4 linked regions of the Magnetococcus sp. PR-3 genome follow. Each later gene encodes a partner of the first gene's protein in a complex. Links are inferred from orthologs where the notes say so. Each region holds a gene or a part of one and is shown in the gene's direction. Other genes may lie near its edges.

What was found.
Region 2: the proteins of dnaN (region 1) and dnaX are in contact, whole or in part, in a cryo-EM structure (PDB 8GIZ), measured with the Escherichia coli proteins. The link is inferred for Magnetococcus sp. PR-3 from one-to-one orthologs.
Region 3: the proteins of dnaN (region 1) and dinB are in contact, whole or in part, in a solved structure (PDB 1OK7), measured with the Escherichia coli proteins. The link is inferred for Magnetococcus sp. PR-3 from one-to-one orthologs.
Region 4: the proteins of dnaN (region 1) and holB are in contact, whole or in part, in a cryo-EM structure (PDB 8GIZ), measured with the Escherichia coli proteins. The link is inferred for Magnetococcus sp. PR-3 from one-to-one orthologs.

What each region holds. Positions count from the first base shown.
Region 1 is NZ_JBAHUQ010000047.1:11,421-19,065, reverse strand. The notes cover bases 1,955-4,934. They hold dnaN (DNA polymerase III subunit beta), read left to right. Parts: upstream 1,955-2,869; coding sequence 2,870-4,000; downstream 4,001-4,934. Other genes in these bases: recF (DNA replication/repair protein RecF), read left to right, coding at 4,011-4,934; dnaA (chromosomal replication initiator protein DnaA), read left to right, coding at 1,955-2,821. Outside these bases: membrane protein insertase YidC, read right to left, coding at 1-181; membrane protein insertion efficiency factor YidD, read right to left, coding at 203-412; rnpA (ribonuclease P protein component), read right to left, coding at 423-803; rpmH (50S ribosomal protein L34), read right to left, coding at 930-1,064; more of dnaA, read left to right, coding at 1,475-1,954; more of recF, read left to right, coding at 4,935-5,147; gyrB (DNA topoisomerase (ATP-hydrolyzing) subunit B), read left to right, coding at 5,276-7,645. UniProt on the Escherichia coli protein: Confers DNA tethering and processivity to DNA polymerases and other proteins. Acts as a clamp, forming a ring around DNA (a reaction catalyzed by the clamp-loading complex) which diffuses in an ATP-independent manner freely and bidirectionally along dsDNA.
Region 2 is NZ_JBAHUQ010000008.1:158,858-166,421, reverse strand. The notes cover bases 1-2,899. They hold dnaX (DNA polymerase III subunit gamma/tau), read left to right. Parts: upstream 1-534; coding sequence 535-2,265; downstream 2,266-2,899. Other genes in these bases: recR (recombination mediator RecR), read left to right, coding at 2,744-2,899; V5T57_RS07100 (YbaB/EbfC family nucleoid-associated protein), read left to right, coding at 2,436-2,738; V5T57_RS07115 (CobW family GTP-binding protein), read left to right, coding at 1-99. Also shown: more of recR, read left to right, coding at 2,900-3,346; V5T57_RS07090 (2-oxoacid:acceptor oxidoreductase family protein), read left to right, coding at 3,569-5,602; V5T57_RS07085 (thiamine pyrophosphate-dependent enzyme), read left to right, coding at 5,665-7,302; V5T57_RS07080 (hypothetical protein), read left to right, coding at 7,482-7,564. UniProt on the Escherichia coli protein: Part of the beta sliding clamp loading complex, which hydrolyzes ATP to load the beta clamp onto primed DNA to form the DNA replication pre-initiation complex.
Region 3 is NZ_JBAHUQ010000002.1:160,023-167,501, forward strand. What follows is about bases 1-2,814. They hold dinB (DNA polymerase IV), read left to right. Parts: upstream 1-774; coding sequence 775-1,854; downstream 1,855-2,814. Other genes in these bases: V5T57_RS02270 (sensor histidine kinase), read left to right, coding at 1-577; V5T57_RS02280 (MDR/zinc-dependent alcohol dehydrogenase-like family protein), read left to right, coding at 1,857-2,814. In the rest of the region: more of V5T57_RS02280, read left to right, coding at 2,815-2,849; V5T57_RS02285 (metallophosphoesterase family protein), read left to right, coding at 3,494-4,708; V5T57_RS02290 (AAA family ATPase), read left to right, coding at 4,705-7,479. UniProt on the Escherichia coli protein: Poorly processive, error-prone DNA polymerase involved in translesion repair and untargeted mutagenesis. Copies undamaged DNA at stalled replication forks, which arise in vivo from mismatched or misaligned primer ends.
Region 4 is NZ_JBAHUQ010000034.1:1,075-8,707, reverse strand. Bases 691-3,658 are described here. They hold holB (DNA polymerase III subunit delta'), read left to right. Parts: upstream 691-1,653; coding sequence 1,654-2,664; downstream 2,665-3,658. Other genes in these bases: V5T57_RS16705 (PSP1 domain-containing protein), read left to right, coding at 2,701-3,658; tmk (dTMP kinase), read left to right, coding at 1,038-1,667; mltG (endolytic transglycosylase MltG), read left to right, coding at 691-1,021. Also shown: more of mltG, read left to right, coding at 8-690; more of V5T57_RS16705, read left to right, coding at 3,659-4,170; V5T57_RS16700 (TatD family hydrolase), read left to right, coding at 4,347-5,726; V5T57_RS16695 (PilZ domain-containing protein), read left to right, coding at 5,889-6,710; V5T57_RS16690 (hypothetical protein), read right to left, coding at 6,731-7,633. UniProt on the Escherichia coli protein: Part of the beta sliding clamp loading complex, which hydrolyzes ATP to load the beta clamp onto primed DNA to form the DNA replication pre-initiation complex.

The sequences.
Region 1 (7,645 bases):
TATCTTTAGGTTGGGTTGGTACACCAGACGAATTTCCAACCTCAGCTGGATCCGTAGTTTCACCGGCCTGTAGCTGCTGCCCGGTCAACTCTGCAGGAGGATACTTCCAAGCCATATAGAACTGGAAAGCAGTAAGCAGAACAAAGGAGAGTACAATGGCAATGAGTGTGCGCCGATCCATGATTCACCAAGATTGCGAGGTTTAAGGGACGGGGTCATGCCCGCCTGGATGCCAGGGATTGCACCGCAAAATGCGCCGAAAGGCAAGCCAAGATCCTTTTAGAGCCCCATGTTTTTTTAACGCCTCAATGGCGTACTGGGAGCAAGAGGGACTATGACGGCATGAGGGCGGCAAAATGGGTGAGATGAATAGCTGATAAAACCGGACCAGTAAAACAAGCAAACGACCCATAGCAGCGCTCTCAATTCTTCACATCACGCCAATGGGGTTTGAACAGTTTGTTCAACTCCGAAAGCAAGTCACTGTTATTCATGGTCCCTGCACGATGACGGGCAATCAGTACAAAATCCCGTCCATCCGGCAAACGGTAGCGGTTGAGACGAAACAGCTCTCTGGCTAATCGTTTGATACGGTTACGTACATGGGCTTTGCCCACCTTGCGACTAACAGTAAAGCCAATTCTGGGGGCTAGACCGCTGCCATCACGGCTATAAAGCACAAAGGCACGGCTCTGTCTGCGTTTTTGAGCCGCCAGAACCTGACGAAATTGCTTGGCATTAAGCAGACGGGCAGTTTTGGGAAAACCAGCCTGTTGCGGTGCATGCGCGGGTACGTCGTTCAATACAGCCCTCATAGCAGTGGCGCAAAGGGTTCGATCCTACCAGACACAGCAAACCACGAACCGTCAGCAGTTCGTGGTTTGCAAGTATCCATGTGTGCCGAAATAATTCGGCAGCGCGATCCAGATTTACGGAATCAGCGCCTTGCGACCTTTACGACGGCGTGCAGCCAGCACTTTACGGCCATTTTTGGTGGCCATGCGGCTACGGAAACCGTGGGTGCGCTTACGACGAATTTTACTGGGTTGGAAAGTCCGTTTCACGGGTTCCCCTCCTCTTTTCGGGGTTTATCGGAACATGTTCAAACAGCGCTGTGGCGGCGGTATTGTGGGGCTCCCTGCCCGCACCGACACGCCTCCGAAAAGCCCCAAACCCCTCTAGAAAGTGGGGAAGGAACAGGGGGGTGCGCCGTCCTATAAGCACAAGTCGTTTGACGAAAACGCACCATTGTAGCCAAAGTTGCTAAAGGGTCAAGCATTAAATGACCGATAGTACGCGCGCGTTTGTGAATCTTCTATCCATTGAGGCACACCCCATTCCCGAGTACCATGTGATGTTGCGGTTGTGCCGAAGGATCCTTTTTCACACAACCAGAACCTATATGCAGTGATTTTTAAAGGCGTACGCCCCTAGGGCTAGGCGCCCCTGCCCGGCGGGAGGGCACAGAGGGACAATGCAGGATATTTGGTCCAAAGTGATGGACGCAGTGGCCGAGCAGGTCTCGGCACAGGTGTTTGAGGCATGGATACGCCCCCTTAAAGCAGGGGGTGCAATCAATGACGGCCAGTTACAGGTTTTGGCCGTGAACGATTTTTCTGCTGACTGGGTAAAAAAGCGATATGGCGGGTTACTAGAGGATATCTTCAGTGAACAACTGGGTGAGCCAGTTACCCTACTGTTTGCGGCTGACCCAGAGCTGGATAAACCCCAGGCCTCTAAAACTGAAACGGTTGTACCGACCCAAGTGGCCAGTAGCAACGAGGAGGAACAGGAGACATTCCAAAGCGGATTGGATCCCCGTTACACCTTTGACAGCTTTGTGGTCGGTGGCTGTAACCAGTTTGTTCATGCCGCAGCCGCACGGGTAGCCGAGGCACCAGCTGCCGCCTATAACCCCCTGTTTATTCATGGCGGGGTTGGCCTGGGTAAAACCCACGTGATGCAAGCGATTGGCAACCGGGTTTTGGAGATTGACCCCGACAAACGGGTGCTCTACATCTCCTCAGAAAACTTTATGACCCAGTTGATCAACTCCCTACGCTTTAAACGGGTGTTTGATTTTAAGGAGAACTTCCGCTCTGTAGATGTTCTGCTTGTTGATGATATTCAGTTTATTGCGGGTAAGAAGGCGACTCAGGAAGAGTTTTTTCACACCTTTAACGCCCTCTATGAAGCCAAAAAACAGATTGTCATGACCGCCGATAGCTTCCCCCATGAGATTGAGCAGTTGGAGGAACGTCTACGCTCCCGTTTTGGTATGGGGTTGGTCGCAGACATGCAGCCACCAGATCTGGAAACCCGTGTGGCTATTTTGCAGAAAAAAGCAGGCAATGAGGGTATGCGCCTAGCCGATGAAGTGGCCTTTTTTCTGGCGGATGCCGTACAGACCAACGTGCGAGAGCTGGAGGGTGCCTTAATCCGGGTATCTGCTTACGCATCACTGACGGGTAAGCCCATTACCATGGGTCTGGTCAAGGAGTCGCTCAAGGATATTGTACGGGGTCAAGATCGTACGGTAACCGTGGAACAGATTCAAAAAACGGTGGCCAACTACTACAAGGTCAAGGTAACCGACCTTTGCTCCAATAGCCGTTCACGTATCTTCAGTCACCCCAGGCAGGTGGCGATGTATTTGTGTAAACAGCTAACCCAACACAGCTACCCGGAGATTGGGCACCGGTTTGGTGGCCGTGACCATACCACCGTACTGTATGCGGTGGGTCAGGTAGAGAAGAAACAGGGGAAGACCCCGGCCCTGGCCGATGAGTTGGAATCCCTTAAGAGCATGTTGCAAAAATAACCGGCTCCGAACTTACGAGAGCCGGATAAGCACAAGAGTGAGGCACCCATGGAATTTCACGTTAGCCGCGAACCCTTTCTCAAGGCCCTGCAGCGTCTGCAGACAGTGGTGGAGAAACGCAACACCATGCCCGAGCTGGGCAATGCCCTGTTGGAAGCCAGTGAAGAGGGATTAACCCTGACCGCAACCGACCTGGAAGTCTCCATGAAAAGCCGCTGCCCTGCAGAGGTGGAGAACATCGGTTCCATTGCGGTCTCGGCGCGTAAACTTTTTGAAATTGTACGAGAGCTCCCCCAAGACAACCTACGCCTGCGTAGTGAGGCTGGGGAACGCTTGGTCCTAACCTGTGGCCGAGCCCGCTTTACCCTGGTGGGTATTGCCGCGGATAAATTTCCGCCCTTCCCAGAGACAGCCCAAGGACAAAGCTTTACGCTGGATGGCCCACGCTTGGCTGAGATGATCGCCAAGACCCACTTTGCCATGAGCCAGGATGAGACACGCTTTACCCTAAATGGTATTTTACTGCACATGGTGAGTGCGGCCGATGCCAACCAGGAGGGTGAAAATGGCTTAGTCCGTATTGTCGCTACCGATACCCACCGTTTGGCCATGGCCGAAATGGCCCTGGATATCCCTGTGGATGAGAGTGCAGAGCTGATTATTCCCCGTAAAGCGGTGCAGGAGATCCGTAAGCTGGTGGAAGAGGATGAAGAGGCAGTGGATCTGGCCTTGGATGAGAAATTCATACGCATTACCAAGCCAGGCATTGTCTTGACCTCCAAGCTGGTCAGTGGTCGTTTTCCCAACTATCAACGGGTCATCCCCAGTGAAAACCCGCACCTGTTGGAGCTGGAAAAAGAGCCTCTGTTTGGGGTGGTTAAACGGATGATGGTACTCTCTCACGAAAAATCCCGTGGTATCCGTATGGCACTGGCCAATGACCACATAAAAGTGAGCGCTCAAAACCCAGAGCAAGAGGCTGCCGAAGAGGAGATGCCCTGCTCTTTTGCCGGTAAAAATATGACGGTGGGCTTTAATGCCCGCTATCTTCAAGAGATTGTCTCGGTCGCCAATGGCGATACCGTACGTATGAAACTTAGAGATGAAGAGTCACCAGTACTGGTCGAAGAGAACAGTACAACAGGTTATCTCTATGTATTGATGCCCATGCGGGTGTGACGACAGCTCCATGCGATTGGATCGGTTGACGCTGCGGGATTTTCGCAATATTGCCGCAGCAGAACTTGTTTTTGGCCCTGGTTTGAACCTGATTACCGGTCTGAATGGCCACGGCAAAAGCAACCTGCTGGAGGCCATTGGCCTTTTGGCGACTGGCCGTTCCTTTCGGCGTGCCCCATCCGGTGCGTTGCGGCGACATGGTCAACCCTGGTTTCATTTACGGGGAGAGACCACTGCGCGGGAACTGGACCACCGCTTGGAGTTCTTTGGACAAGCGGGCCGCCAGGTGGTCAAAATTAACGGAAAAGCCGCTTCAGCGGCTTCCGCTATGGGGCAAGCTCTCGCAGCCGTAATCGTCACGCCAGACTCTCTACGGTTGGTTCAAGATGGCCCAGGATTACGACGTGGCTTCATGGACTGGGTGGCCTTTACCTGTGGTAGGCAGCAGGGGGCACTGAGCCATGCAGTGGTGGCCAATGACTACCAAAAAGCCCTAAAAGCCCGTAACCGGTTACTGAAACAGCCACGGGTTCAGCCACCAGAGTGGGACGCCTGGGAGGCTCAACTTGCGGCTTTGGGGGCGAAGATGGTGTATAACCGCCACGAGACCCTAACCCGTTTACAACCCCACCTGGACACTATTCTCCAGGATCTGGGTATTGCGGAGCGACTGAGTATCACCCTGAGTTGTCAGCTGGACCGACACAGTAAGGGCTGGACCACGGATGAAACCGAAGCGACCAGCATCTATCGCCGTCTATTGGCTGAGAACCGTGAAGGGGAGCGCCGTAGCGGGGGCACCGGTTATGGCCCACACCGGGATGATCTGATTTTAAAGCTGGATGGCCACCCCCTGGCCCGCTTTGGCTCCCAGGGCCAGCAAAAACGGGCAGCATTGGCGCTTAAACTGGCCGAGGCCGCCCTTTTGGAAGAGCAGCAAGGGGAGCCCCCCCTTATTGTACTGGATGATCCTGCGGCTGAACTGGACAGTGATGGTATGAGCCGTTTGATGCAGCTCTTGGTACAAAAAGGCAGCCAGATTTTTGTGGCCAGTTGCCGGACCGAAATTATCCCCTGGTCTGGGCCTGTTCAACAGCAGTTTGAGGTTGATCAAGGGGTGTTTAAAATTTTTGAAAATTCGCCGTAAATTGTGAGAAAATGGATTGTTTTTAGCCTTTTCAATGTTTCACCCGTTGCCGCAGTTTTTGACCACGGGACCAGAGAGAATGGATGCCATCTCTGGTGGCAGTCACTCAAGAAGAGAGAAGATCACCCATGACCACGGAAAACGCACCTGAAGCCCAGGACGAGAATGTCACCTATGACTCCAGTAATATCAAGGTGCTCAAAGGGCTGGATGCGGTACGCAAGCGTCCCGGCATGTACATCGGTGATACCGATGACGGTACTGGTCTGCACCATATGGTATTTGAGGTGGTGGATAACGCCATCGATGAAGCTCTGGCGGGCCACTGTGACCGGGTGGAGGTGATTCTGCACAGCGATGGTAGCTGCTCAGTCACGGATAACGGACGGGGTATCCCCACCGATATCCATGAAGAGGAGGGACGTAGCGCTGCTGAAGTTATCATGACCGTGCTGCACGCCGGTGGTAAGTTTGACGACAACTCCTATAAAATCTCCGGGGGTTTGCACGGTGTGGGTGTCTCCGTGGTGAACGCCCTGTCAGAGACACTGGAGCTGACCATTAAGCGGTCTGGTGAAGTGCACAAGCAGATCTATCACCTGGGTGAGCCTGAAGAAGCTCTTAAGGTGATTGGTAATACGGGCGAGTCGGGTACAACGGTACGCTTTAAACCCAGTACAGAGATTTTCCACAATGTGTTGGATTTCTCTTTTGACACCCTCTCCCAACGTCTTCGAGAGCTCTCATTCTTGAATGATGGGGTGCGTATTTACATCCACGATGAGCGTGACGACAAGAGCCATGACTTCTTCTACGAAGGGGGCATCCGCTCTTTTGTAGAGCACCTGAATAAGGCCCGTACACCACTGATGGATCCGCCCATCCACTTTAAAGATGAGCGTAATGGGATCTCCGCCGAGGTCTCTTTGCAGTGGAATGATGGCTATCAGGAAAATATCTTCTGCTTTACCAACAATATCCCCCAACGGGATGGTGGTACCCACTTGGCTGGTTTCCGTGGTGCTTTGACGCGTACCATCAACAACTATGCATCCACGAACAACCTTTTGAAAAAAGAGAAGGTATCCATATCAGGAGATGATTGCCGGGAAGGTTTGACGGCGGTGATCTCTGTGAAGGTCCCTGATCCAAAGTTCTCCTCCCAGACCAAAGACAAACTGGTCTCTTCCGAGGTACGGCCGGTTGTTGAAAGTGTGATGTCTGACTCATTGTCCACTTTCTTTGAGGAACATCCTCAAGAGGCCAAGTCCATCATCGCCAAAAGCGTCGAGGCCGCCAACGCTCGTGAAGCCGCCCGTAAGGCCCGTGAATTAACGCGCCGTAAGAGTGCCTTGGAGGTCTCTTCTCTACCCGGTAAATTGGCGGATTGTCAGGAGCGGGACCCCGCCAAGTGCGAACTCTACCTCGTGGAGGGTGATTCTGCTGGAGGCTCTGCCAAACAGGCCCGTGATCGTAAGCATCAAGCGGTTTTGCCACTCAAAGGTAAGATCCTTAATGTAGAGAAAGCTCGCTTTGACAAGATGCTCTCTTCCCAGGAGGTTGGTACGCTAATTACCGCTCTGGGTACCGGTATTGGCCGGGAAGAGTATGATATTGAGAAGCTGCGTTATCACCACATCATCATCATGACTGACGCGGATGTAGATGGTGCGCACATTCGTACACTGCTGTTGACCTTTTTCTACCGTCAAATGCCGGAAATTGTGGAGCGGGGTCACCTCTATATTGCCCAGCCACCTCTCTACCGGGTCGCTAAGGGTAAACAGGAGCAGTATTTGAAGGATGATGATGCGCTCAACCAACTCTTGATGAACTATGGTCTGCATGGGGTTGAAGGTCGTAATGGCGACAAGGTTATGGATGAACAGGCGCTCCTGGAGCTGGTACGGGATGCCGCCAAGTATCGTAAGATGCTGGACCGTTTAGGTCGTCACCATGACGCTTTAGCCTTGGACATTGCCGCCAGTGCCCTGAACATTGATGAGTCCATTTTAAAAGACAAAGCCGCAGCCGGTGCATTGCTGGAGACCTTTACCCAGATGTTGCAGGAGCGTGGGGGTGAAGAGGAGCGTTTACAGGTCTCCTTAATTCACGACCCTGAGACCAGCAGTGAGGTTATTTTGGTCGAACGGGCTGTACATGGCATGTTGCAGTTTACCCGCATCAACTTGGCCATGGTGCACTCAGCAGAGTATGCCACGATGTTAAAGATTGCCATGAGTTATGAGGCACAGATGGGTCATAATGGCCTATTGGTTAAAAATGAAAAAGAGACACCCGCAGGACGTGTTGCAGACTTCCTGGAGCTGGTCTTGACCGAAGGTCGCCGTGGCCTTTCCATTCAGCGTTATAAGGGTTTGGGTGAGATGAACCCTGACCAGTTGTGGGAAACCACCATGGATCCTGATGTGCGTACACTCTTACAGGTACGGGTGGATGATGCGGTGGGGGCCGATGAAGTCTTTACCACATTAATG
Region 2 (7,564 bases), on another replicon or contig:
CGCATTGAGGTGATTTTATCCGATCAGCATAGTCAACCTCAGTGGTTGGAATTGGAAGAGGCCATGATGGGCAGCCGTTGGAAGAAAAAGCGTGCTTAGCTTGTTTGTATAAGCTTTTCTGGTGTAATAGCTTGAGATGTGGGATCCTAGTGTTGGAAGCTATGTTGTGCTTTTTTACGATGATACTTTGACAGCAACATGGATATGGGCTAAAAGTTTATTCTCTTTCGAAATTATCTTCGTTTCTGCGACGCCCCTGTTGGGAAGTCGGCGCAGAGGACGAAATCCTGTTTGAACGGTTTTTTGTCTGCGATATGGGCGGATTAAGACCGGCCCCTTTTATGGGCGGCGCTGATGGTCAGGCCATGCGCAACGAAAACCCGCGAACTCCGCCAGGTCCGGAAGGAAGCAACGGTAACGGGACCTTTTGTGTGCCGCATTTCGTTTGATCGGAGCCGCCCTCCCTGATCTGCCCAGTTATAGAATCTGTTGTTCTATGACTGGGCGTATCGTTTTCCCTACCTATTGGGTGTCATGTCTTCCTACGTTGTACTGGCACGTAAGTGGCGGCCTCGCCGTTTTGAAGATCTGATTGGTCAAGAGCACGCGGTCCAGGCGCTCCGTCATGCACTGGAGCAGGGCCGTATTCCCCATGCTTTTCTCTTTACCGGTATTCGTGGCATCGGTAAGACCACACTCTCCCGTCTTGTCTCCATGTGTCTTAACTGCACCAGTGGTGTCACGGCCGAACCTTGCGGTTCCTGTGATAGCTGCCTTGCCATTGTTCGTGGTGAGCACCCTGATGTGTTTGAGGTGGATGCGGCATCCCGTACTAAAGTCGATCAAATGCGGGAGTTGCTCGATGGTGTGGCCTATGCCCCGACCCTGAGCCGCTATAAGATCTATATTCTCGACGAAGTTCATATGCTCAGTACCTCCTCTTTTAACGCTTTGCTCAAAACGTTGGAAGAACCCCCTGAACATGTGAAGTTTATCTTCGCAACCACCGAAGTGCGTAAAATTCTCCCCACCATTCTGAGTCGCTGTCAGCGCTATGATCTGCGCCGTCTTGATCGCGAGGCTCTTTCCCGCTATTTGGCGCATGTTCTCGATGCTGAAGAAATTACCCATGACCAGCAGGGACTCTCTGCCATTAGTCATGCGGCCGATGGTTCTGTGCGGGATGCGCTATCTTTACTGGATCAGGCCATTGCCCATGGTGGGGGAAGTATTGAGCATGCCCATGTGAGCAGTTTGTTGGGGTTGACCGATCGCCAGGCCGTGGTTGGTCTGTTTACAGATTTATGTGGTGGCCGCTCTCTAGAGATGTTAGAGCGGGCTGCGCTGTTTCATCGGGATGGGGTTGAGCCTTTGGTTCTGGTCGATGATCTGTTGGCCGTGACCCATATGGCGACCCGTGAGATGACGGTTGGTCCTGAGGATGTGGCCCAAGCCCTTTCTGAGCTTGAAGGTTTATCCTCTATTTGGCCAAAGCTCAGTCGTGAACATTTACAGATGATTTATCAGGTTCTTCTGCGAGGGCGGGAAGATCTACACATTGCCCGTGAACCACGGCAAGCTTTGGAGATGCTCCTATTGCGGGCCGCCCACTTGCGTGCCGTCCCCCCTTTAAAGCAGTTGGTTGAATCTCTGCAGCGGCAAGCAGGTCCTGAAGTAGCTGCTCAAGAGGAGTCGCCACCTGTAAAAAAGCCTAAAGCCCAGGGGGAAGGGCAGAAAAAAATAACCCCTGTGGTACAAGAAGCACCCCCAGTCATCCATTCTGCCGAGCCTGAGCCGGATTTACCACCAGCCCCTCCCATGACAGAGGAGCCTGCTGGTCAGGTCTCAGAGCCGTTACCCAGCCAGTTAAACAGTTGGGAGTTACTGATTGAAGCGGCACGTATAAAAATGCCCCTGCTGGCTCAAAAAATGGAAAGTCACCTGAGCATACTTAGCTATGAAGGTGGCCTAGGGGCAGACGATCCACCTCGTATGGAGGTAATGATTGCTCACGCTTTTGCTGGGGAGCCAAGTCGGGTCCATAAGAGCTTAATGGATCTGCTGGGAAGTCTGAATTTTTCCAATGGTGTGGTGAAATTCAGCAAAAGTGCAGATGGTGATCGGCCGGATACAGAGGCTGAAAAACAGAAAAAAGCCAAGGATGCTTATCAAAATGCCTTGGAAAATGAGGTGGCACAAGATCCGTTAATTCAAGAGGTTGAGCGGGTCTTTGATGCTAAAATTATCCATGTCGAACCGGTTTGACTTGACATTTTTGCGGTGCAAAAGTAACAATCTCTCTCAATCCGGGAACGATTTCCATTGGCTGTGCTCCAACCTCCTGCTTAATGCATCTGTCACAGATGGGTTAACGCAAGTAAGTGGTAGACAGCCCAACCAGCGTAAAGGGTGATTCCGTGAAGGGTTTCGGAAACATGGGAAACATGATGAAGCAGGCCAAGCAGATGCAAGCCAAAATGGCGCAGATGCAAGAAGAGCTTGCTCTACTGACAGTAACCGGACAAGCCGGTGGCGGTATGGTTGAAGTGACCATCAATGGCAAGCAAACGGTTGAAGGGGTGAAAATTGACCCTAAAGCGGTTGACCCAGAGGATATGGAGATGCTGGAAGATCTGATGGTCGCTGCTTTTAACGATGCCCAAGCTCGTATGGCTCAGATCACTCAGGAGAAGATGTCCAAAGTAACGGGCGGAATGAATATTCCTGGGCTGTTTTAATCGAGATGAGTACCGGTCTACCCACCCTGGAGCGGGCTATTGAGTTGTTCGCTCGTTTGCCAGGGGTTGGGCGTAAAAGTGCTCAGCGCATGGTTTATCATCTCCTGAAAGATCAGGGGCAAGAGGCCAAGCGACTGGGGGAGGGGCTGATTGAGCTCAGCCAGCGGATTGGGTTCTGCAGCGTTTGTCATAACTTGGCGGAAGATGAGTTATGCAGTATCTGTATGGATCACAAACGAGATGTGAGCCTAATCTGTGTGGTTGAAGAGCCGGTCGATGTGCTGGCCATGGAGCGTGCAGGTGCATACAAGGGGCTTTATCATGTCTTGGGTGGTCGCTTAAGCCCAATGGATGGTGTTGGTCCAGATGCACTTAACCTGGAAAGTCTCGAGAAGCGACTGGGTGGAGATGATCTCAAAGAGATGATCATTGCGACCAACCCAACCGTCTCAGGTGAGGCCACCGCGCACTATATTGCTCAGATCGCACAAGCACATGCAGTGCAGATCAGTCGCCTAGCCTATGGTATGCCCATGGGGGGAGAGCTGGAATATCTAGATGAATCCACACTTTTTCAGGCCCTTCAGGGGCGTAGAGGTGTGGTTTAAAGGCTTGTTTAAACAAGCTATATGTAGGGAGGGGTGCGTCTTCACTCATTTCGTAGAAAGATATCATGCTTTTTCGAAATGAATTGGCTACAATGCACACCTTCAAAGATTAAGACGCCGAAATGCTATTAGAGACAGTGTATGTCCGCAAAGCGATCGGCTGATATGAGGGGGGATGCGCAGTTTGCGCTAACCCAAAGCAGACAACGGAGAGTTCTTGGTATGGCTACCTTGAAAGCAGATGACCAACAGGCGTTTCCCTATCCGGGTATCCCCGGCACAGGTGATGGTTCCGATGCCATTGCTTATGTGGAAACTCGCGCCACAGACGGTGCAGCCGCTTACCCCATCACTTCATCCACCATCATGGGACAGAATTTCCAGGTGGCAGTGGCTAACGGCTTTAAAAACGTTTGGGGCAATGATTTAGCCTGGATGGAGCTGGAGTCTGAACACTCCTCCGCTTCTGCTTGCGAAGGCTATGCCTTGGCCGGTGGTCGTGTGACCAACTTTACCTCAGGTCAGGGTCTGGTCCTGATGAAAGAGGTTCTGTTCACCATCGCTGGTAAGCGTTTGCCCCACGTATTGAACGTAGCGGCTCGTGCGCTGACCCACCAGGGTCTGAACGTGCACGCCGGTCATGATGATGTTATGGCTGTAGCAGACTGTAACTGGGGTATTTTGTTTGCCCACAGTGTACAGGCTTCTGCTGACCTGTGCCTGATTGCCCGTCGCGCTTCAGAAGATTCGTTCACACCGATGATGAACGTTCAGGACGGCTTCCTGATTTCTCATACCATTGAGAACCTCAACTATCCTGAGGATGACCTGATTCGCGAATACCTGGGTAATCCCCGTGATCGTATGCGCAATCTGTTTGATCCTGAGGCACCTCTGCAGACCGGTGTTGTGCAGAACCAGGATGCCTATATGCAGGGTAAGATTGCTGCCCGTAAGTACTACGATGAGCTGGAAGGCCACATCGAAAACGCCATGGAAGAGTTCTATAAGCTCACCGGGCGTAAGTACAGCCTCATTGAAGAAGTAAGTATGGAAGATGCGGATTATGCCGTTATCGCCATGGGTACCACCGCTGAAACCGCCATGTCTGTTATCGAACTGGCCCGTTCCCGCGGTCTGAAGCTGGGTGTGGTTAACATCACCTGCTATCGTCCTTTCCCAGCCAAGCAGGTTGTACGTGCCATCAAGAACTGTAAGGCCGTCTCCATTCTTGAGCGTTGTGACGTCCCCACTATGGTTGACAACCCTCTGACCACCGATATCGAGGCTTCACTGGCCAAAGCGGTTATGGGTATCGAGGGCTTTGATGCTGTAGAGAACATTCCTTACGTCTTCAGTGGTACCGCTGGTCTGGGTTCCCGTGACGTAACTCCTGGTCACATCCTGGCGGTGTTGACCAATATGACTCTGGGTAAAGAGGGCAAGCGCTTCTTCTCCCTGGGTATTGAGCATGAAACCGCTCTGGATCCTGAGGACGAGCCCGATGTACGTCCCGAAGGTTCCTTCTCGGTTCGTGCACACTCTGTCGGTGGTTTCGGTTCGGTCACCACCAACAAGGTTATCGCAACAATGTTGGGTGACATCTTCGGCTTTCGTGTACAGGCTGCGCCTAAGTACGGTTCCGAGAAAAAGGGTCTACCCACCAATACTTATCTGACCGTAACGCCTACCGGTAAGATCCTCAGCCACTGTGAGCTGCGTCAGGTGGACTTTGTGCCTCTGATGGATCCCACCACGTGGTTCATGGGCAACCCTCTGGTTGGTCTGTCTGATGGTGGTATTGTCTTCCAGCACACCGATGAGCCCAATGCTCAGGCGCTGTGGGATTCTCTACCTTCCTACGCTAAGTACTTCATGAAAGAGCATAAGGTGAAGTTCTACGGTGTGGATACCATCGACATCGCCCGTGAGTCTTGCCTCTCTGACTCTTCCTTGATTCAGCGCTTCCAGGGTGTGGTTCTGTTGGGTGTCTTCCTGCGGGTGACTCCTTTCCAGAAGAATGCTGGTATGGATGACAAGGCACTGTTTGAGCAGGTGCGTAAGCCTCTGGATAAGTACTTCGGTAAGCGTGGTCAGAAGGTTGTAGACGATAACCTGGATGCCGTGAAGCGTGGCTTTGATCGTGTCATGGAAGTGACCGATGAAATTATGGACGCCACCTCCGCAGAAGAACTGGCCAAGGGCAAGGAAGAGTGGGATGCCAAAGGTAAAGACGTTAACGCGTTCTTCATCTAAGGCTACGATCCCTTTTCCGAAGCAAGTGAACATTGACGCCGAAGTGGCGTCTGGAGGATATAATGAGTCAAGCTAAGATCTATACCGAGAATACCCCTCAGTGGTACGATATCGATCGTGCCAAAGAGATTGTAAACGCTTATGGTACTGGTAAAGGTTCCAGCCAGCCAGCGGATGCTTTTGTGGGTCAATCTGCTGTCCCTGCGGCGACTGGTTCCTTCCGTGACTTCTCTTACATTGCACCAGATCTGCCCGAGTTTATTGCAGATAACTGTGTTGCCTGTATGGAGTGTGTACAGAACTGTCCAGACTCTTCTATCTGGGGTCGAGTCATGACACCAGAGACCTTGGAAGCTGAACTGGCCAAGGCTGAAGATGATGCCACCCGTGACCTGCTGAAGGCACAGATGGTTCAGACCACCAAGTTCTGGAAAACCTACGAGAAGAAAAAAGCCAAAGATGCCAGTGCCCCTGGTGGTGCTGAGTTTGGTATCTTCATCGATCCTACCAAGTGTAAGGGTTGTGGTGAGTGTGTGATTGCCTGTGGCGAGCACGATGCTCTGAAGATGATCAAAAAGACCAAAGATAACCTGCCTAACTACTTCGCGATGTGGGACTTCTTCAAGACCACCCCTGATACGCCGAAGGAGTACATCAATCCTAAGCTGAAGATTGACATCATGCTTAAGGATGAAGCCAACCAGTATGTGGGTGGCGCAGGTTCCTGCATGGGTTGTGGTGAAGCTTCGGTTATCCGTCAGCTGCTGGCGATGACCCATGAGAAGGTGGGCCATAAGTATGGCATCACCGCGGCGACCGGTTGTCAAACTGTGTACGGTTCTACCTACCCCTACAACCCCTACCGTGTGCCTTGGATGAACTCTTTGTTCGAAAACGCACCGACTGTGGCGATGGGGATCCGTGAGCATTGGAACCGCACCGGTAAGGAAGACCACGTACTGTGGGCCTTCGGTGGTGACGGCGCCATGTTGGACATCGGCTTCCAGGCTCTGTCCCGTATGTTGACCTCTGGTATGAACATCAAGGCACTGGTTCTGGATACTCAGGTCTACTCCAACACTGGTGGTCAAGCCTCGACGGCAACTTACATTGGTCAGGAAGCTAAGATGTCTGTCCACGGTAAGGCCATTCCTGGTAAGATGGAGCGTCGTAAGGAGATCGGTCAGATCGCCATGATGCACCCCAACGTCTATGTGGCCCAGACTGTTGGTCCTATGACGACACACTTCTATAAGTGTGTAGAGCGTGCGCTTGAGTATGATGGTCCTGCACTGATCAACGTCTACACCACCTGTCAGCCTGAGCACCAGGTAGCTGACGATCTCTCCTACACCCAAGCGTTGCTGGCTGTAGAGTCCCGTGCATTCCCCATCTTCTCTTACGACCCTGAGGCCGGTGAGACCATGGCGGAGCGTATGTCACTGCAAGGTAACCCTTCAGTGAAGCGTGACTGGCACCACAAAAAGACCAAAGAGGGCGAAGAGAAGGTAGACTTCATCTCCTTTGCGAAGACTGAAGGTCGTTTCCAGAAGCATTTTGACAAAGATGGAAAAGCCTCTGATGTTCTGCATATCTCTATGCAGGAGCGTCTGGAGAACTGGCGTCAGCTGCAGGATCTAGCCGGTGTGAACAATGCCGACTGGGAAGCTGAGCGTGCGGCCAAAAAGGCTAAAAAATAATCGCAGATAGCGGTTGAAAAAAGGGGGTGGGTAAGCGGAACTTTTGTTGTGCTTTTCCACTCCCAATGATTAAAAAGCACCACATGCTTGTGGTGCTTTTTTTTCACAAAAGAAAGAAGACCGCGTGTGTCCTGATTTGGATCAACTAAATCGTATATGCGTGTATGAGGAGAAGGAAGATGACCGAAGTCTACAAAGCGGTTTTAAGAGATAATATTACGCGCCCCAGAATGCTTTCTGCCAAGCATGCTGCAGACATTGG
Region 3 (7,479 bases), on another replicon or contig:
ACTGGACGCTCAAACCATGTCGGAGCAGATGGAGAAGGCCCGTCGCCTAATCCGCCAGATGTCCACCACCATTGATGATTTCCGTAACTTCTTCCGACCCGATAAACAGCGTGTACGTTTTGAGTTGGGACAGACGGTGCGCGAAGCACTGGAGCTGGTCTCGGCCTCCTTCTCACACTATCAAGTGGCGTTAACCTATCAGCCCTCAACACAGGATCTTTGGGCATTTGGTTACCCCAACGAAACGGTTCAGGTTTTGATGATTATCCTTAACAATGCCAAGGATGCCATTCAGGAACTTGGGTTAAGCGATGGCAAAGTGGAAGTGGATATGATGGCAGAAGATGATGGGTTGGCCACCATCTGTATCCGCGATAATGGTATTGGTATTCCTGAAGAGATTCTGGATCGCTTGTTTGATCCTTTCTTTACCACCAAGACTGAACGTCAGGGTACCGGCATTGGTCTTTATATGGCTAAAATGATTGTGGAAGATAGTATGGAAGGCCGCATACATGCAGAATCCAGCGCTGAAGGTGCCCGCTTCTTTGTACGCTTACCTTTAGCTAACGAGTAATTAATAAGTGATCCTGGTTTTGATCTCTGTGCGCTCTTAAGGATTACAGAGGAAAGAGGGATCAAGCCCAAACCGTGCGCTCAATACCGTGAAAGCCTGTGAAGCATGTGACCCACGTGGGTCGTAAGATCTGCTCTGCGTCACAGACTCCGCCTATGACGGTGAACGAACAAGCCACAAGCCTACGGGCCTTTACCATGTCTCAGCGTAAAATTATCCACATCGACATGGATGCCTTTTTTGCTTCGGTGGAACAGCGGGATTTCCCCCATTTAAAAGGGCAGCCCGTGGTGGTGGGTGGCCATGGTCCACGCGCCGTGGTGGCTGCGGCCAGTTATGAAGCACGCCAATATGGTATTCACTCGGCCATGCCCATGGGCCGTGCCCGCAACCTGTGTGATCACCTGATCATCCAACCAGGGCGTATGGGGGTTTATAAAGAGACCTCCCGTCACATCCAAACCCTATTCCAACGCTATACCGATTTAATCGAGCCGCTCTCGATTGATGAAGCCTATCTGGATGTCAGCCAAAACCATTTCAACCTACCCTCAGCCACTGAGATTGCTCAACACATTCGTGCAGAGATCTGGTCGACCACACAGCTCACGGCATCCGCCGGGGTTTCGGTCAATAAAATGTTGGCCAAGATCGCTTCCGATATGGATAAGCCCAACGGTTTAACAGTTATTCGCCCAGAGCAGGCCGCCACCTTTATACAGTCCCTACCGGTTAAACGGTTTCATGGTATTGGCAAACACACGGCGGAGAAAATGCATCAAATGGGCATTGAAACCGGTGCCGATCTGCGCCGTTGGGAGCGGGGTGCTTTAATCCGTATCTTTGGTAAAGCTGGTGCTTTCTACCATGATCTGGCCCACAACCGGGATGAACGCCCGGTTAACCCCAGCCGAGAACGTAAATCTGTGGGGGCAGAGCGTACCTTTGATCGAGATTTAACCGATAAATCGGCCATGTACCCGGCCCTGGATACCATCATCACCGAGCTATGGCGTCGACTAGATCGGCACCAAGTTTGGGGATTGACCCTAACCTTGAAGATCAAATTTGCGGATTTTCAACAGATCACCCGCGCCCATACCGCTGAACAGGCCATTGCTGATCCCCAGGAGGCAACACGTATGATCTATGCCCTGTTGGAGCGGGAACCGCTCTATGGCCGTGGTGTTCGGCTATTAGGCATCACCATGGGACAACTAATTCCTCAAGAAGATGCCGCCGCACAACCTCATCAATTCCGCCTACCGTTGGAGTAACCATGACCACCCTCCCCACAACCATGACAGGCCTGTGGTTTGAGCAAGGCACTGCGACCCTGCGGCATGATCTACCGCTACCTCAACCCACCACAGGGCAAGCCCTTATTCAGATGCTACAGGTGGGTATTTGTGCCACCGACCAGGATCTTTTACAGGGCTATAAAACCTTTACCGGCACACCGGGTCATGAATTTGTGGGGCAGGTTGTCGCTTGTGCCGATCACACTTGGTTGGGTAAACGGGTGGTGGGAGCCATTAATACCCACTGTGGTCACTGCGCAGCCTGTAGGCGTGGTGCATACACCCACTGTGTTAAACGTACGGTACTGGGTATTCTTAACCATCCTGGTGCCATGGCAGAGTACATCTGCTTACCTGTGGAAAACCTGTATGAAGTGCATCCTGACATCACAGACAATGCCGCTGTTTTTGCCGAACCCTTAGCCGCCGCAGGGCGGATTGTGCAACAGGCACCGGTGCGCGCAGACGAATCGGTTCTGGTCATTGGTGATGGCAAATTAGGGTTACTGATCGCCCAAGTCATGGCCCTTCATGGTGGTGCTGTCCAGTTGGTGGGGCACCATCCTCAACGCTGGGCACAACTACCCCAAAGCAATATTACAGCCCTATTGGCTGAAAAACTGGAACGTCTCCCTTGCATGGAGCGGGTCATCGTCTGTGGTGGTGGCCAAGCTGGCCTACAGCTGGGGCAAGCTATGGTCCAAGCGGAAGGACTGCTTGTTATTAAATCCACCCTAGATGGTACGGTTGGGTTGGATATGAATGATTTGGTCATCCGTGAACTGCGGGTTATGGGATCTCGATGTGGGGCGTTTCCACCCGCTTTGAACTGGTTACAGCGTGGTGATATTGCGACGGATTTTCTCATCGAAGCCCGTTTTCCACTCTCGCAAGCTGAACAAGCCATGCAGTATGCCATACAGCAAGGACGCTTAAAAATACTCCTCTATAACGACATGCAAACTGGTTAGAAATAGGTCTGTTTGCACATCTGGTCAATGGCTTTTAGTTGAAATCTCAAGCTTTTCACACAACGGCAGAACGCCATGCTTTATTCATGGTTTTATTACGTAATCTCGCCTTTTTGTTCATCCCTACCCTCTATAAGTGCGCCCTGTAAGCCGTTGTCAGACAGGTTTTTCTTTACTTCGTGTCTCTCCGGGAGAGACCCATGATCCTGTATCGCATCCTCTTAAAGTGGTTATCCTATTGGTCTCGTTGTCCGGTGCGTTATGCCCTGACACCTGTTCAAGGTCGGACTTCCACCCGTTTAAAACGTTAAGCCATATTTTTTTCCTTTCCCAATACCCCACCCCAACGACCCACCATACACCCCCGATGTTCTTAACTTCCCTCTCCGCAGTGTCTCCTTGGGAAGACACTGCGGGGTTACCCCCTACTGGTCACGCCTGTGTGACCATCACCCTTCTGCCACGACCGAAAAACCCACGATACCGCCCTAAAAACAGGATCAAATCAGCTTAAGCTTTTTTCCAAACCGGACACACTTACAGGGCATAGACCCCTAAACATAGGAACGGCCCCTGGACCCACAGGCCGAAAAGATTAAAGATAGCCCCTGAACCTGTTCATTTAGGCAAATGGGGCTGATACTTTGAATTTCTCCTTTATCCACTGCGCCGATATTCATCTGGATAGCCCCATGCAGGGGCTGGATGGCACCTTGCGGGAAAAATTACCCCCAGGGTTATTGGAAAACCTTACCCGAAATGCCTGGGTACGTCTGATTGATGAAGCCATCGCCAAGCAGGTCGCTTTTGTGACCGTTGCGGGTGACCTGTATGATGGAGATTGGAAAGATTATCGAACGGGCCTCTTTTTTGCTGCCCAGGCCCAACGGTTACAGCAGGTAGGGATTCCACTGATTATTCTTTTGGGTAACCATGATGCCCAGAGTAAATTAACCAAATCCTTAACCCTGCCGGATAATGTACAGATTCTGGATCATAAAAAGCCCCAAACCATCCTTTTAGCCCCCTATCAAACCGCCATTCACGGTTGGAGCTACCCCCGGGCCGCTATGCATGAAAACATGGTGGTTGAGTATCCAGAAGCGCACCCCGACTTTTTTAATATCGGCCTACTACATACCGCCATGGACGGCCGTGAAGGGCACGACCCTTACGCCCCTTGCCGTAAACAGGATCTACTGGCACTTCATTACCACTACTGGGGTTTGGGCCACGCGCATACCTGCGAAGCACTACACACAGACCCCCCCATTTGGTACAGCGGTAATCTACAAGGACGACATATTCGTGAAACCGGTGCCAAAGGGTACCTACAGGTCGATGTAACAGACCAACAGGTGACTCAGGTTACCCACTGCCCTGTGGATGACCTGCGCTGGGCCCATGTGAACCTAAGCTTGGAAGAGACCGAACCACATGTGTGGCTACAGGCCATTCGCACCCATCTACAGAGCAACCATCAAGATAGCCCCCTGTTGGTTCGGTTGACACTGCATGGTCGCAGCCCCCTATTTAAGGATCTGGACCATCTTTATGCTGAGTGTGATGTTGCCGCACAAGAGATCAGCCACCAGTTATGGATTGAAAAAATTCGTATCAAAGCCCCCAAACAGACCGCCAACCTCAGTAGCGGCAATCGTCACGACCTTTTATCGCTGGTCGCTGAACTGGCACAGGATCCTGAGCAGCAACACTTCATACAGGCCGCCATGCTGGAACAGATGCGTGGACCGGCCAAAAAACGGTTGGAAGCCATTATCCAAGAAGGTGCGCTCAACACTGCCCTTGAAGAGGGGCTGGCCCTACTGGATGCACGTTTGTCGGAGGGGGAAGCATGAAGATCCAACAGCTAACCCTCAGCCGTTATGGCCATTTTACAGACCACACGTTAGACCTGGGCAAGCATGCTGGTTTAACCCTTATTGTCGGTCATAATGAAGCGGGAAAATCTACCACACGCAACAGTATTGTCGATTTACTGTTTGGTATGGAGAGTCGCTCAAAATTTAATTTCCTGCATAACTACAATGACATGCGCCTTGAGGCCATCTTGGAACATCAAGGACACCCGCACACCCTAAAACGGGTAAAAGGCAATAAAAATACCCTGCGTGATGAGCAAGACCGACCACAACCGGAAAGTCTACTGACCGGTATGTTGGGGGGCATTAGCCGCGCAGCCTATCAAAATCTGTTTGCCCTGTCCCATGAGCAATTACGCCGGGGTGGTGCCGAAATGGCCCAAGCCAAAGGCGACCTGGGTGAACTACTGTTTGGGGCATCTGGCAGTTTACAAGGTGCAGGGGGTCTAAAAGCCCAACTGGCTAAAGAGGTCGGCAACTGGCACGGCTTGAACAAACGAACCACCCCTATGGCCACAGCACGCGCTGCCATGGAGCAGGCTCAAGCGGATCTAAAGGCGATTAGTGTTACTGAAAACCAGTGGGTAAAAGCTCAGCAGATTTTTGAACAGGCCAAGGCCCATGATCAAACCATCCGTCAGAGTTATCAAACACAAATGCAGCAGTACAAGCAGCTACAACGCTTACATCAGCTGATCCCCTACCTGATGGAGATGGATCAACTCCAAGCCAGACGCCAACCCCTACTCACAGAACCTTCGTTAGATCGCGCCCTACCCCAGCGCTGGCAAACGCTAGAAACCGCATGGCTGGAACTACAAGGACAGATGGATCGTAGCCAAACCCTGCAGCAAAGTACCACGGCACGGCTGGACGTATTACCACCCACAGTCCCCTGGCTACATCGGGAAGCAGAGCTCCATGAGCTGGAAACCCGGCGGGATGAAGTGCTGAGAGATCAACACCTCAGCCAAACTTTGGATGAAGAGCTGCAAACCCTGCAAACCTCCATGGCTCAGCTCGCCCAACAACTGGGTTACGGCCTGGAGATCTCCCTACAGACCCTACAGGCCAAGCAACCCTCTACCATGCAAATTCAAACTTTGCAGGAGCTGGTTACCGAGCAGACACACCTACAACAAACCAAGCAACAACTTCTGCAACAGTGGGAAGAGGCCCAACATCGGGTAAAAACACTGGAGCTGAAACAGAAAAAAAAGCAGGTCTCGCCACTGGATTTGGAGCAGTTAAAAACCACGTTCACCCAACTGGGCAACCATGCGCCCTTGCATCAGGAGAGCCAGTGTCACGAACAGCGTATGAACGATCAACAAGCCCTGCATCAAGCCTTGGCCCAGTTGAGCTGTTGGCATGGAGAGCTTGATGCTTTGCAGCAACTGGTTATCCCAACACCCGAGCAGCGCCAGCACCAGAACAAAACATTTGAACACCTTCAGCAGCAGGAACAGAGCCTCAGTCAGCACAAAGAGAGCCTGCAACGACGTATGGAGCAGATCCAAACCCAGCTTGAGCAACTTAAAGAGCAGGGGGACCTGCCCACCCCCCAACGTATGGAAGAGATTCGTCAACAGCGCGATGACCAATGGCATGCCTTGATCAAACAGTGGCCCCAAAAGATTGAAGCCCAGCAACAGCAGCACTATGAAGCACTGGTACAACACGCCGATCAACTGGCCGATACCCGTGAGGCCTACACCAAGCAGATCCATGCCCTAGAGCGCACCCAAAGTGAAGCGCAGCAGCAACAACAGTTGATCAACCAACATCAACAGCAGTGGCAACAGTTACAACAAGCTCAACAAACGTGGTGGCAACAGTGGCGTACACTCTGGCCTGAAACCTTGCAGAATCTCACCCCACAACAGATTGAAAGCTGGCTGCAACAGCGCCAAAAGGTACTGGATGCACAACGGGCCTTATTCAAAAGTGAAGAGCAGGCCGAACGGGCCACTCAACAGCTACAAGATGCATGTGAGACCTTACGTCAAGCGCTGTTACCCTGGCAAAAAGACAGTGATGAAACCGCTTCGTTCACAGCGCTGTTCAGCCGTTTAGAAGCCGCGCATAACTGGGCACAACAGCAGGTTGCTGCCCAACAGGCTATAGACGATCAACGGTTGGATAGTCAGTTGATTAAGGAGCAGATCGAAGCCAAACAGACCGCATGGCAGCAACACCATGCGCAGTGGCAACAGCAGTGGCAACAGACCACAGCCAACGTTAATCTACCCAGTGATCAACCCATTCATGAAATTCACACCTGGATTAACCAGTGGCAGGAGCTCGCCAAACTGCTCACCCAACACAGCCAAAAAAGCCAACAACGGCAGACCTTACAGCAACGTTTGCAACAGTTTGAACAGCAAGCAGATCAACTGCTTGAACAAGTAGGCTTTACCCCTGCTCAGGCAGATCAACGCTTGGCTGCCATGGCCACCTGGCGTGAAGCCACAACCCAAGCCAAATCGGTGGAACAACAGCGAACATCCCTGCATCACGAACAAGAAAAACAGCATAAACAGGCCCAACAACTGGCCGCGACCCAGGCTGATCTTACCGCCCAACGCCGTACCCTTATGCAACAGTGTGGGGTTGAAGATCCTAAAGCTATGGCTGAGCGGTTCGAACGCGCTCGCCTGCGTCAGGATTTGGATCAACAATGGAGCCAAAAACTTCAGCAGTTACAAGAGATAACCGATGGGTGGGATTTGCAACAAGCCAGGGAC
Region 4 (7,633 bases), on another replicon or contig:
GGCTTGAATGTTGAAAAAACTGTTTTTTTACCTACTTCTGCTCATCCTTGTTGCCACCACCGGTTCGGCAGGCTTTGCCTGGATGCGTTATGAGGCTTTTCTTCAGCAACAAGCACCACAAAACCTGGATTTTGTGGTCGCTCGGGGTTGGAGTGTGGGAAAAACAGCGCAGCAATTAGAAGCGCGGGGGGTTATTGACTCCGCGCTTTTTTTCCGCCTAATGAACAGACATAAACCAGGGGCAGCTCTCAAAGCAGGAACATTTGCCATTGAGAAGGGGATGACACCGGAGCAGATTCTATTGCGTTTACGCTCTACAGATGTGGTGCGTTACATGGTGACCTTTCCTGAAGGGATCTCTCTTAAGCAAATTGCTCAGCGGTTTAATGAAAAAGGCTGGTCTGGTGCAGGTTCCGCTTTATTAACCCCACAAGGGCGTGAAAGACTCGGCGTCCCACAACAGACTCTCGAAGGTCTTTTGTTTCCTGACACCTACTATTATGAAGCCAATGAGCAGGGTTGGGGAATTGCCCAGCGCATGGTGCAACGCATGCAGCAGGTGCTTGATAAAGCGTGGGGGGCAACCCCTAAAGAGCAGAAGAAGCTTAGTCGTTATGAAACCCTGATCTTAGCCTCTATTGTCGAAAAAGAGACCGGTGCTGCTGCAGAGCGCCCTGAGATCGCAGGTGTCTTTCATAACCGTCTGGCGCGACGCATGCGGTTACAGAGTGACCCGACCGTGATCTATGGTATTAAAGATTATCGGGGTAATATCACCCGTAAACATTTACGAACCCCCACCCCTTATAATACCTATACCATTTCTGCTCTTCCTCCGACCCCTATCTGCTCACCAGGGGCTGGGGCGATTACGGCTGTATTACACCCCAAAAAAACCAACGCTTTATACTTTGTTGCTCGGGGGGATGGTTCAGGTAGCCATCGGTTTGCACGGACACTGAAAGAGCACAATCGCAACGTCAAAACCTACCTCAAACAGTTGCGTAAAAATCGGAAATGAAAACGAAGGGCCGAGCATGTTGGGTAAATTCATTACATTTGAGGGTGGAGAAGGTGCAGGAAAAACCACCCAAATTGAACGCTTGGCCATACGTTTAACGGATCAGGGGCATCAGGTTCTACGTACCCGTGAACCAGGCGGCTGCGCCATCAGTGAACGTATTCGTGAAATACTGGTAACGGGGCGTGGTAATGACTTGGATGGTACATCCGAACTGTTGCTGATTTTAGCTGCACGACATGAGCATATTCGACAAGTCATTCGTCCCGCACTTGAAGCAGGAACCTGGGTCTTGTGTGACCGGTTTGAAGACAGCACCATGGCTTACCAAGGGGCCGCTAGGGGTGGGGATGAAACATGGCTTAAACAGCTAGGGCAGTGGATTAGGGGGGATGTTTGCGCTGATTTAACCCTGGTTTTGGATCTTGACCCCCATGAGGGCTTAGCCCGCAGCCACCGACGTGGCGGAAAAGAGCAGCGCTTTGAGCAGGAAGCTCTCTCTTTTCACCAGACCGTACGTCAGGCCTTTCAACGCATTGCCCAACAAAATCCCAAGAGGGTCAAAATCATCCAAGCGGATCAAAGTATGGAACAGGTCTCAGCGCAGGTGTGGAACCATACGGAGGCACTCCTTGCTTCAATTTAATCAAATATTGGGGCAACAAGGTGCTTTAGATGGCTTAACCAGTGCCATCGCCGCAGGACGTTTAGCCCATGGGTTGCTCTTTTATGGCCCTGCGGGCGTGGGTAAAAAAAGTACGGTCCGTGCCTTGGTTCAGCGAACGCTCTGTCATGAAGTAGGGGAACACGCGCTCAATGCCAGTGGTACTCTACCCGAGAGTGGGTGTGGTCACTGTAGCTCCTGTGCCCGCTTTGACAGTGGAGGCCACCCAGACCTTTTATGGCTTGAGAAGCAGGATGGACGAACCCAACTCTTAGTTGATCAGGTCCGTGATTTAACTCACTTTGTTGCCTTAACACCGCTGCTCTCAAACTATAAAGTCGCTGTTATTGATGAAGTCAGCCTGATGAATGCCAGTGCAGCGAACGCCCTGTTAAAAACCTTGGAAGAGCCTCCTGCTCAATCTTTAATTATTCTTACAACCCAAAGCCCTGGTGCCCTGTTACCTACCATACGCTCCCGCTGTCAAGCCATCCGCTTTGTTCCACTTGAAGCGGATATCCTTAGAAAACTACTCAAAAATCATAAAACTGAGCCGCCTTTAACAGATCAGGCCATGGAAAGTGCGATTGAGATGGCTGGGGGTAGCATGGGTCGTGCCTTGGCGTTGTGTGAAGGGGAGTTACCCACACAACGTCAGGAGCTTTGGCAAGATATGGCACAACTGTTAAAGGGCACGGATTTAGGGACCATCTGTGATCTCGCCGCAAGATGGGGAAAAGCAGAGCTGTTTGAAACCACCACTATGCTGTTGGAGTTCTGGTTTCAGTCCCATATTCGTGCTAATTTATTAGATCAAGATCAATCCAATAACCACCAAGCTCAATCAACCCGTAACCGGGAGTGGTTGACGCTTGCGCAACAGTTTACACGTATGGTGGATGAAGCTAGGGTTTTTAATCTGAACCGCCCTCTGATGCTGGAACATCTGTTTATTCGCATCACCCGACTGGCGACCTAAACCTGCCACATGTGTGTTAAGAAGGAATTCCCGGCAATGTCCGAGATCGAATCGCCTTCTGATCCTCAGGATCAGAGCGCTCTGTTGGAAACATCCCAACCCTCCTCAAGTTCAACAATAGAGACCCAGCCAGATGCGGGTAGCGCAGCATCGCCTGGTCAAGAAGAGCAGAAGCAAACGTCAAAAGAGGGACGAAAAGGGCGCAATAACCAACACCGGTTGGTTGGCTTTCGTATGGAAAGCTCCTGCATGGTCTACCAGATCAAGTCGCGTATTGCTAACCTGAGTAGTGGGGATGCCATTTTGTTGGAAAACCGTGCTGGGGAAGTTATTCCTGGCCGCGTTACCCATGTTGCGCCATGGGACCCGCAAAATAAAAACAATCTTTTTTGTGGCCCTGTGACCCGTATTATTCGGCGCATGACCGATCAGGATAAACAGGTTCAAGAGACCCGTGAACAGCGGGAAAAAAGCGCCTACCGTCTGTGTCGACAACTTATCCGTGAACAACAGCTCCCGATGAAACTCTCCAAGGTCTCCATTCAGGGGAGTAATAAGGCCATTTTTCATTTTACCGCAGAAAACCGGGTCGATTTCCGTGCACTGGTCAAGCAGCTTAGCGGTGAGCTAAGCATGCGGGTAGAGATGCGCCAGTTAGGGGTAAGGGATGAAGCCAAACTACTGGGTGGGATGGCACCTTGTGGTCGTAATCTTTGCTGTTCTTCACATTTGAACAAGTTTCACCCTGTTTCAGTACGTATGGCAAAAAATCAGGATCTCTCCCTGAATCCCGACTCTATTTCTGGTGTGTGTGGGCGGTTAATGTGCTGCCTGTCTTATGAGAATGATGTCTACAGCGATATGCGTAAGGGCTTACCGAAGCCAAAATCTCGTATGATGCTGGCCAATGGGGAGGAGGTTGCCATTCGTGTGGTTCACCCGATCTCCCAATCGGTCGAAATCCAATTTTCAGACCGTACCCGTAAGACACTCACCGTCGAAGAGCTTAACCATGAAGTAGAGGGAACAACACCTGAACCTAAGGTTGAAGAGCCTGTGATCCATCAGGTTGTTGCCGAAGCCATTGCTCAACCAAATGATAAACCCACCCCCAAGACTCAAGAAGAACGTGGGGAGAATGAAGAAGAAAAGAGTGGTCGTAAACGCCGCCGACGACGTCGCAATAAAGATCGGCAGGAGGCTAACCAAACTGCTGGAGAAAAGCCAGCTTCTCAAAGTGTGACACCCGCACCAGCTGAGGAAAATGCTGAAAAGTCAGCAAGTGGGGAAGAACCTAAAAAACGTCGCCGTCGCCGTCGTCGTAAACCGAACTCTGCCGAAGCTGAGAATAAGACCACTCAACAACCACAACAGGCAAGTCCTTCCTCCCCACCTGCTCCAGCAGGGGATCAAGAAAAAGGCTCAGGAGAAGCCCCCAAACGTCGTCGTCGACGCAGGCGACGCCGGGGGGGAAATGGAAACTCTGAGACCAAAAGCGAGTCTTAACTGATAAGCCTTCATATCACACCGACGAAGCCCGATGATAAATCGGGCTTTTACCTATCTCTAAAGAACCTAAGCGTTTGTCGTTTAGTTTGAGGCCGTAATTAAGGTTCGTCGCGATTAATCATCCTAAGGGGGCTTTATCAAATGCCCCCTCAAACACCATTCGGATTTCAACCATGTACCTTGCTGATAGCCATGCGCACTTGACCTTTGATGCCTTTAAAGAGGATTTGGACACGGTCTTGGACCACGCACGTAAACGAGGCGTGCGCTATATCAACACCATAGGAACCCGTCTGGATGAGGTTGAAGCCCTATTAGCACTGACACAAAAGCGTCCGCATATCTATACAACTGTGGGAGTGCACCCACACTATGCGGATGAGTATGTTACATGTACGGCTGAGGAAATTGTCACCTTGGCTCAGAACCCCAAAGTGGTTGCCATTGGGGAAGCTGGGCTAGACTACCACTATGACAATGCCGATCGGGGGAACCAACGTACGGTGCTGCGTACCCACATTCAAGCGGCCCGGCACGCTAACCTTCCGTTGGTTATCCATACACGGGAAGCAGAGGCAGACACGCGCACCATTATGGAAGAGGAGAAGGCCTCAGAGTGTGGTGGGGTTATCCACTGTTTTACAGGTAGCAAGGATATGGCTACTTGGGCACTAGACCAGGGCTATTATATTTCACTCTCAGGTATTGTCACTTTTAGTTCAGCCCAGGAATTACAAGAAATTGCCCGCTATATTCCGGCAGACCGTTTACTGGTAGAGACTGATGCACCTTATCTGTCCCCTTTAGCCAAGCGGGGTAAACGCAATGAACCAGCCTTTGTAGAGCTTACAACCAAAACCATCGCCAAGTTACGCGGTATTAATGCCAAAGACCTGGCCGATATGACTACAGAGAATTACCGTCGGCTTTTTCGAATTGATCTAGCAAGAACCAGCGATAAAGGTGTTTTGGCCTATCCCATTGGCAACCGTTTGTATATGAATGTCACCCATGGATGTACCTTGAAATGTCAGTTTTGTCCCAAATGGGCTGCCCCTGAAGTACATGATTTTGATCTCGGACTTAAGGCAAACCCGAGTAGTGATGAACTTATTGGGGCTTTTGGTGAGTTGGACGCCTTTGATGAAATTGTCTTTTGTGGTTATGGCGAACCAACCTTACGCATAGAGGTTATGTTGCAAGTCGCCAAAGCTGCAAAAGAGCAAGGTAAAAAGGTTCGTCTCAATACAGACGGTTTGGCAAACTTTGTGTATGGGAAAGATGTAACTCCACAAATGGCTGGATTGATTGATGCAATTTCTATCTCGCTCAATGCCCAAAATGCTGAGATCTATGATCAGCATTGTGTCCCAGGAAAAACAGGTGCTTATGATGGTTTATTGGCATTTGTAGATAGCGTAAAAACCTATATTCCTGAAGTTACGCTGACCGCAATTAATGGTCTAGAAGGGGTAGATATTTCAGCGTGTGCCAAAATTGCCCGTCAAAAAGGTGTTAAATTTAGAGCTCGGCAATTGGATTTAGTCGGATAACAAGTGGCACCACTTCACTTTTTTGTTATCTGAAGAAGGAATTTGACCGATAGGGTCAGAAGAACTACCCCCGTTTTAGGTCTGTACCTGCAAAACGGATATTTAGACGATGCTTTCACCCGATATCAGCAGGGGGAAGCAATATCAGGAGTCCATGAACCTGTGGCTGAAACTAAGAATGAAGGCAAAACCAAGCGCTTTCTGAAAAGCCTGATTCAAACAGGTAAAGGAAAGGGCAAGGACCTCGCTGTTGCAGACGAGGACGGCTGCCATAAGATTGAGGAAGAGGAGATGATCATCAAGATCGTCACCCGCGCAATCGAGGAGCATCTGCCTGTTCAGCTTCAGCTTGAGGAAGGGGATGCTTTTACCTTTTTCACCTATTTTGAAAAAGAGAATGAAGAAACTTCCTACCTGGAACAGGCCCGGTATGTCTTAATTGATGCCTTGGACCCGCCCTTAGGAAATATCAAAATTCGCAGTGCTGTCTTTGTCGATATCTCCATGTTCACCGAGCTACATCTGGTGCGCACCAAGCTGCGTTTTCAGAAGATTATTGAAGGCAAAACCATTCAGCTCAGTTTTCCTCGCTACCTTCAGCAAGAACCGCAAAAACGGGCCATGGTACGTGCCAAGCTTGAATCTCAGTGGAAATTCAACTTGGAAATCATTCGCGAATCAGGTGTGAAGTTTAATGCGAAGGCGTATGATATCAGCACCGGTGGGGTGGCCATCTACTACAAAGATAAGATTGCCAAAATTACAGAAGGCTCACGTGTAGAAACGGTCATTTACTGGCCAGAAGGTCCACCGATCAGAGTCGATAGCATTGTGATTGGGCAGTTTAGTAAAGAGGGGTATACAGGGTACCGTGTACGTTTCTTAGTCGGATCCTTCGACATCAATGAAGCATTAGGTAAGGTTGTTTCTCTGGCTCAACGTATGAGCTTGACCAAACGTACACGTCTGTTTAGTAAAGATTAAATTAATTATTTATTGTTAAACTATTTCAGAGTAATAAAGCCCGTATCGCGTTGCGACACAACCCCCACAAACCGGTGGCCATTGGCCAGTGTAACGGCTTTACCTGGCTCTATGCGTTTGCCCATTTCAATCCAATACCGCGCATATTCCAAGATCTCATCCTGGGAGTCATATAAAAACTCCTGCCCTCGGCGTATATCAACATAACGCTCAAGCTCAGCGCCAGTAAACCGTTTTAGCCCCTTACTTTTTAACAGATACAAACCAGACTGTTTTTCCACGGCAAAGCGTACCCATAGCCGAATAGGTAGGTAGTCAAAAGCATTGGGATCATTATGACTGAGCCGCTCAAACACCATCCCTAAAGCGCGTTTGTACATAACAAAACGTGACCACATGATCAGGCGCTTACTACTTTCCCAATAGTTGAGAACCGGGCGCCCTTGATCGGCTAGAATATAAGATAGCGCCATGGTGTCATCAGCAATGGTCAAAAATTGATTCATATCCTTTGGTATGGTTGTCGGCCGAGTGATTAAATGCCCACGGTGTCCACGAACTAATTTTAAGTACAGATCTCGGTCAGGAGAGTGCTCAAGAGTCTTGCTAAAGTACGTGACAGGCAAAGGACGGTCTAAGATCTGGACGGAGAAGTGGGTATCGCGGTAGCGAATGGTATACTGACCTGCATGGCTTTGTTTCGTTGGGCCAGAGATCACTTCAAAGCGTTTTTCATCGATAAAACGGTGAATGTGCTTATGCAGTGTTGACACAGAGAAGCTAACAGGCCGGTCCATTAAAACCGTGTTGATAATAGGCTGCTGATTGAAATGAGAGACAGGTCTAACCCTTGGGGCACGATCCAATTTGGCCGCCATACGTTTAGGGGCAACCAGAGCCATCATATTTGGTGAGGCGGACTG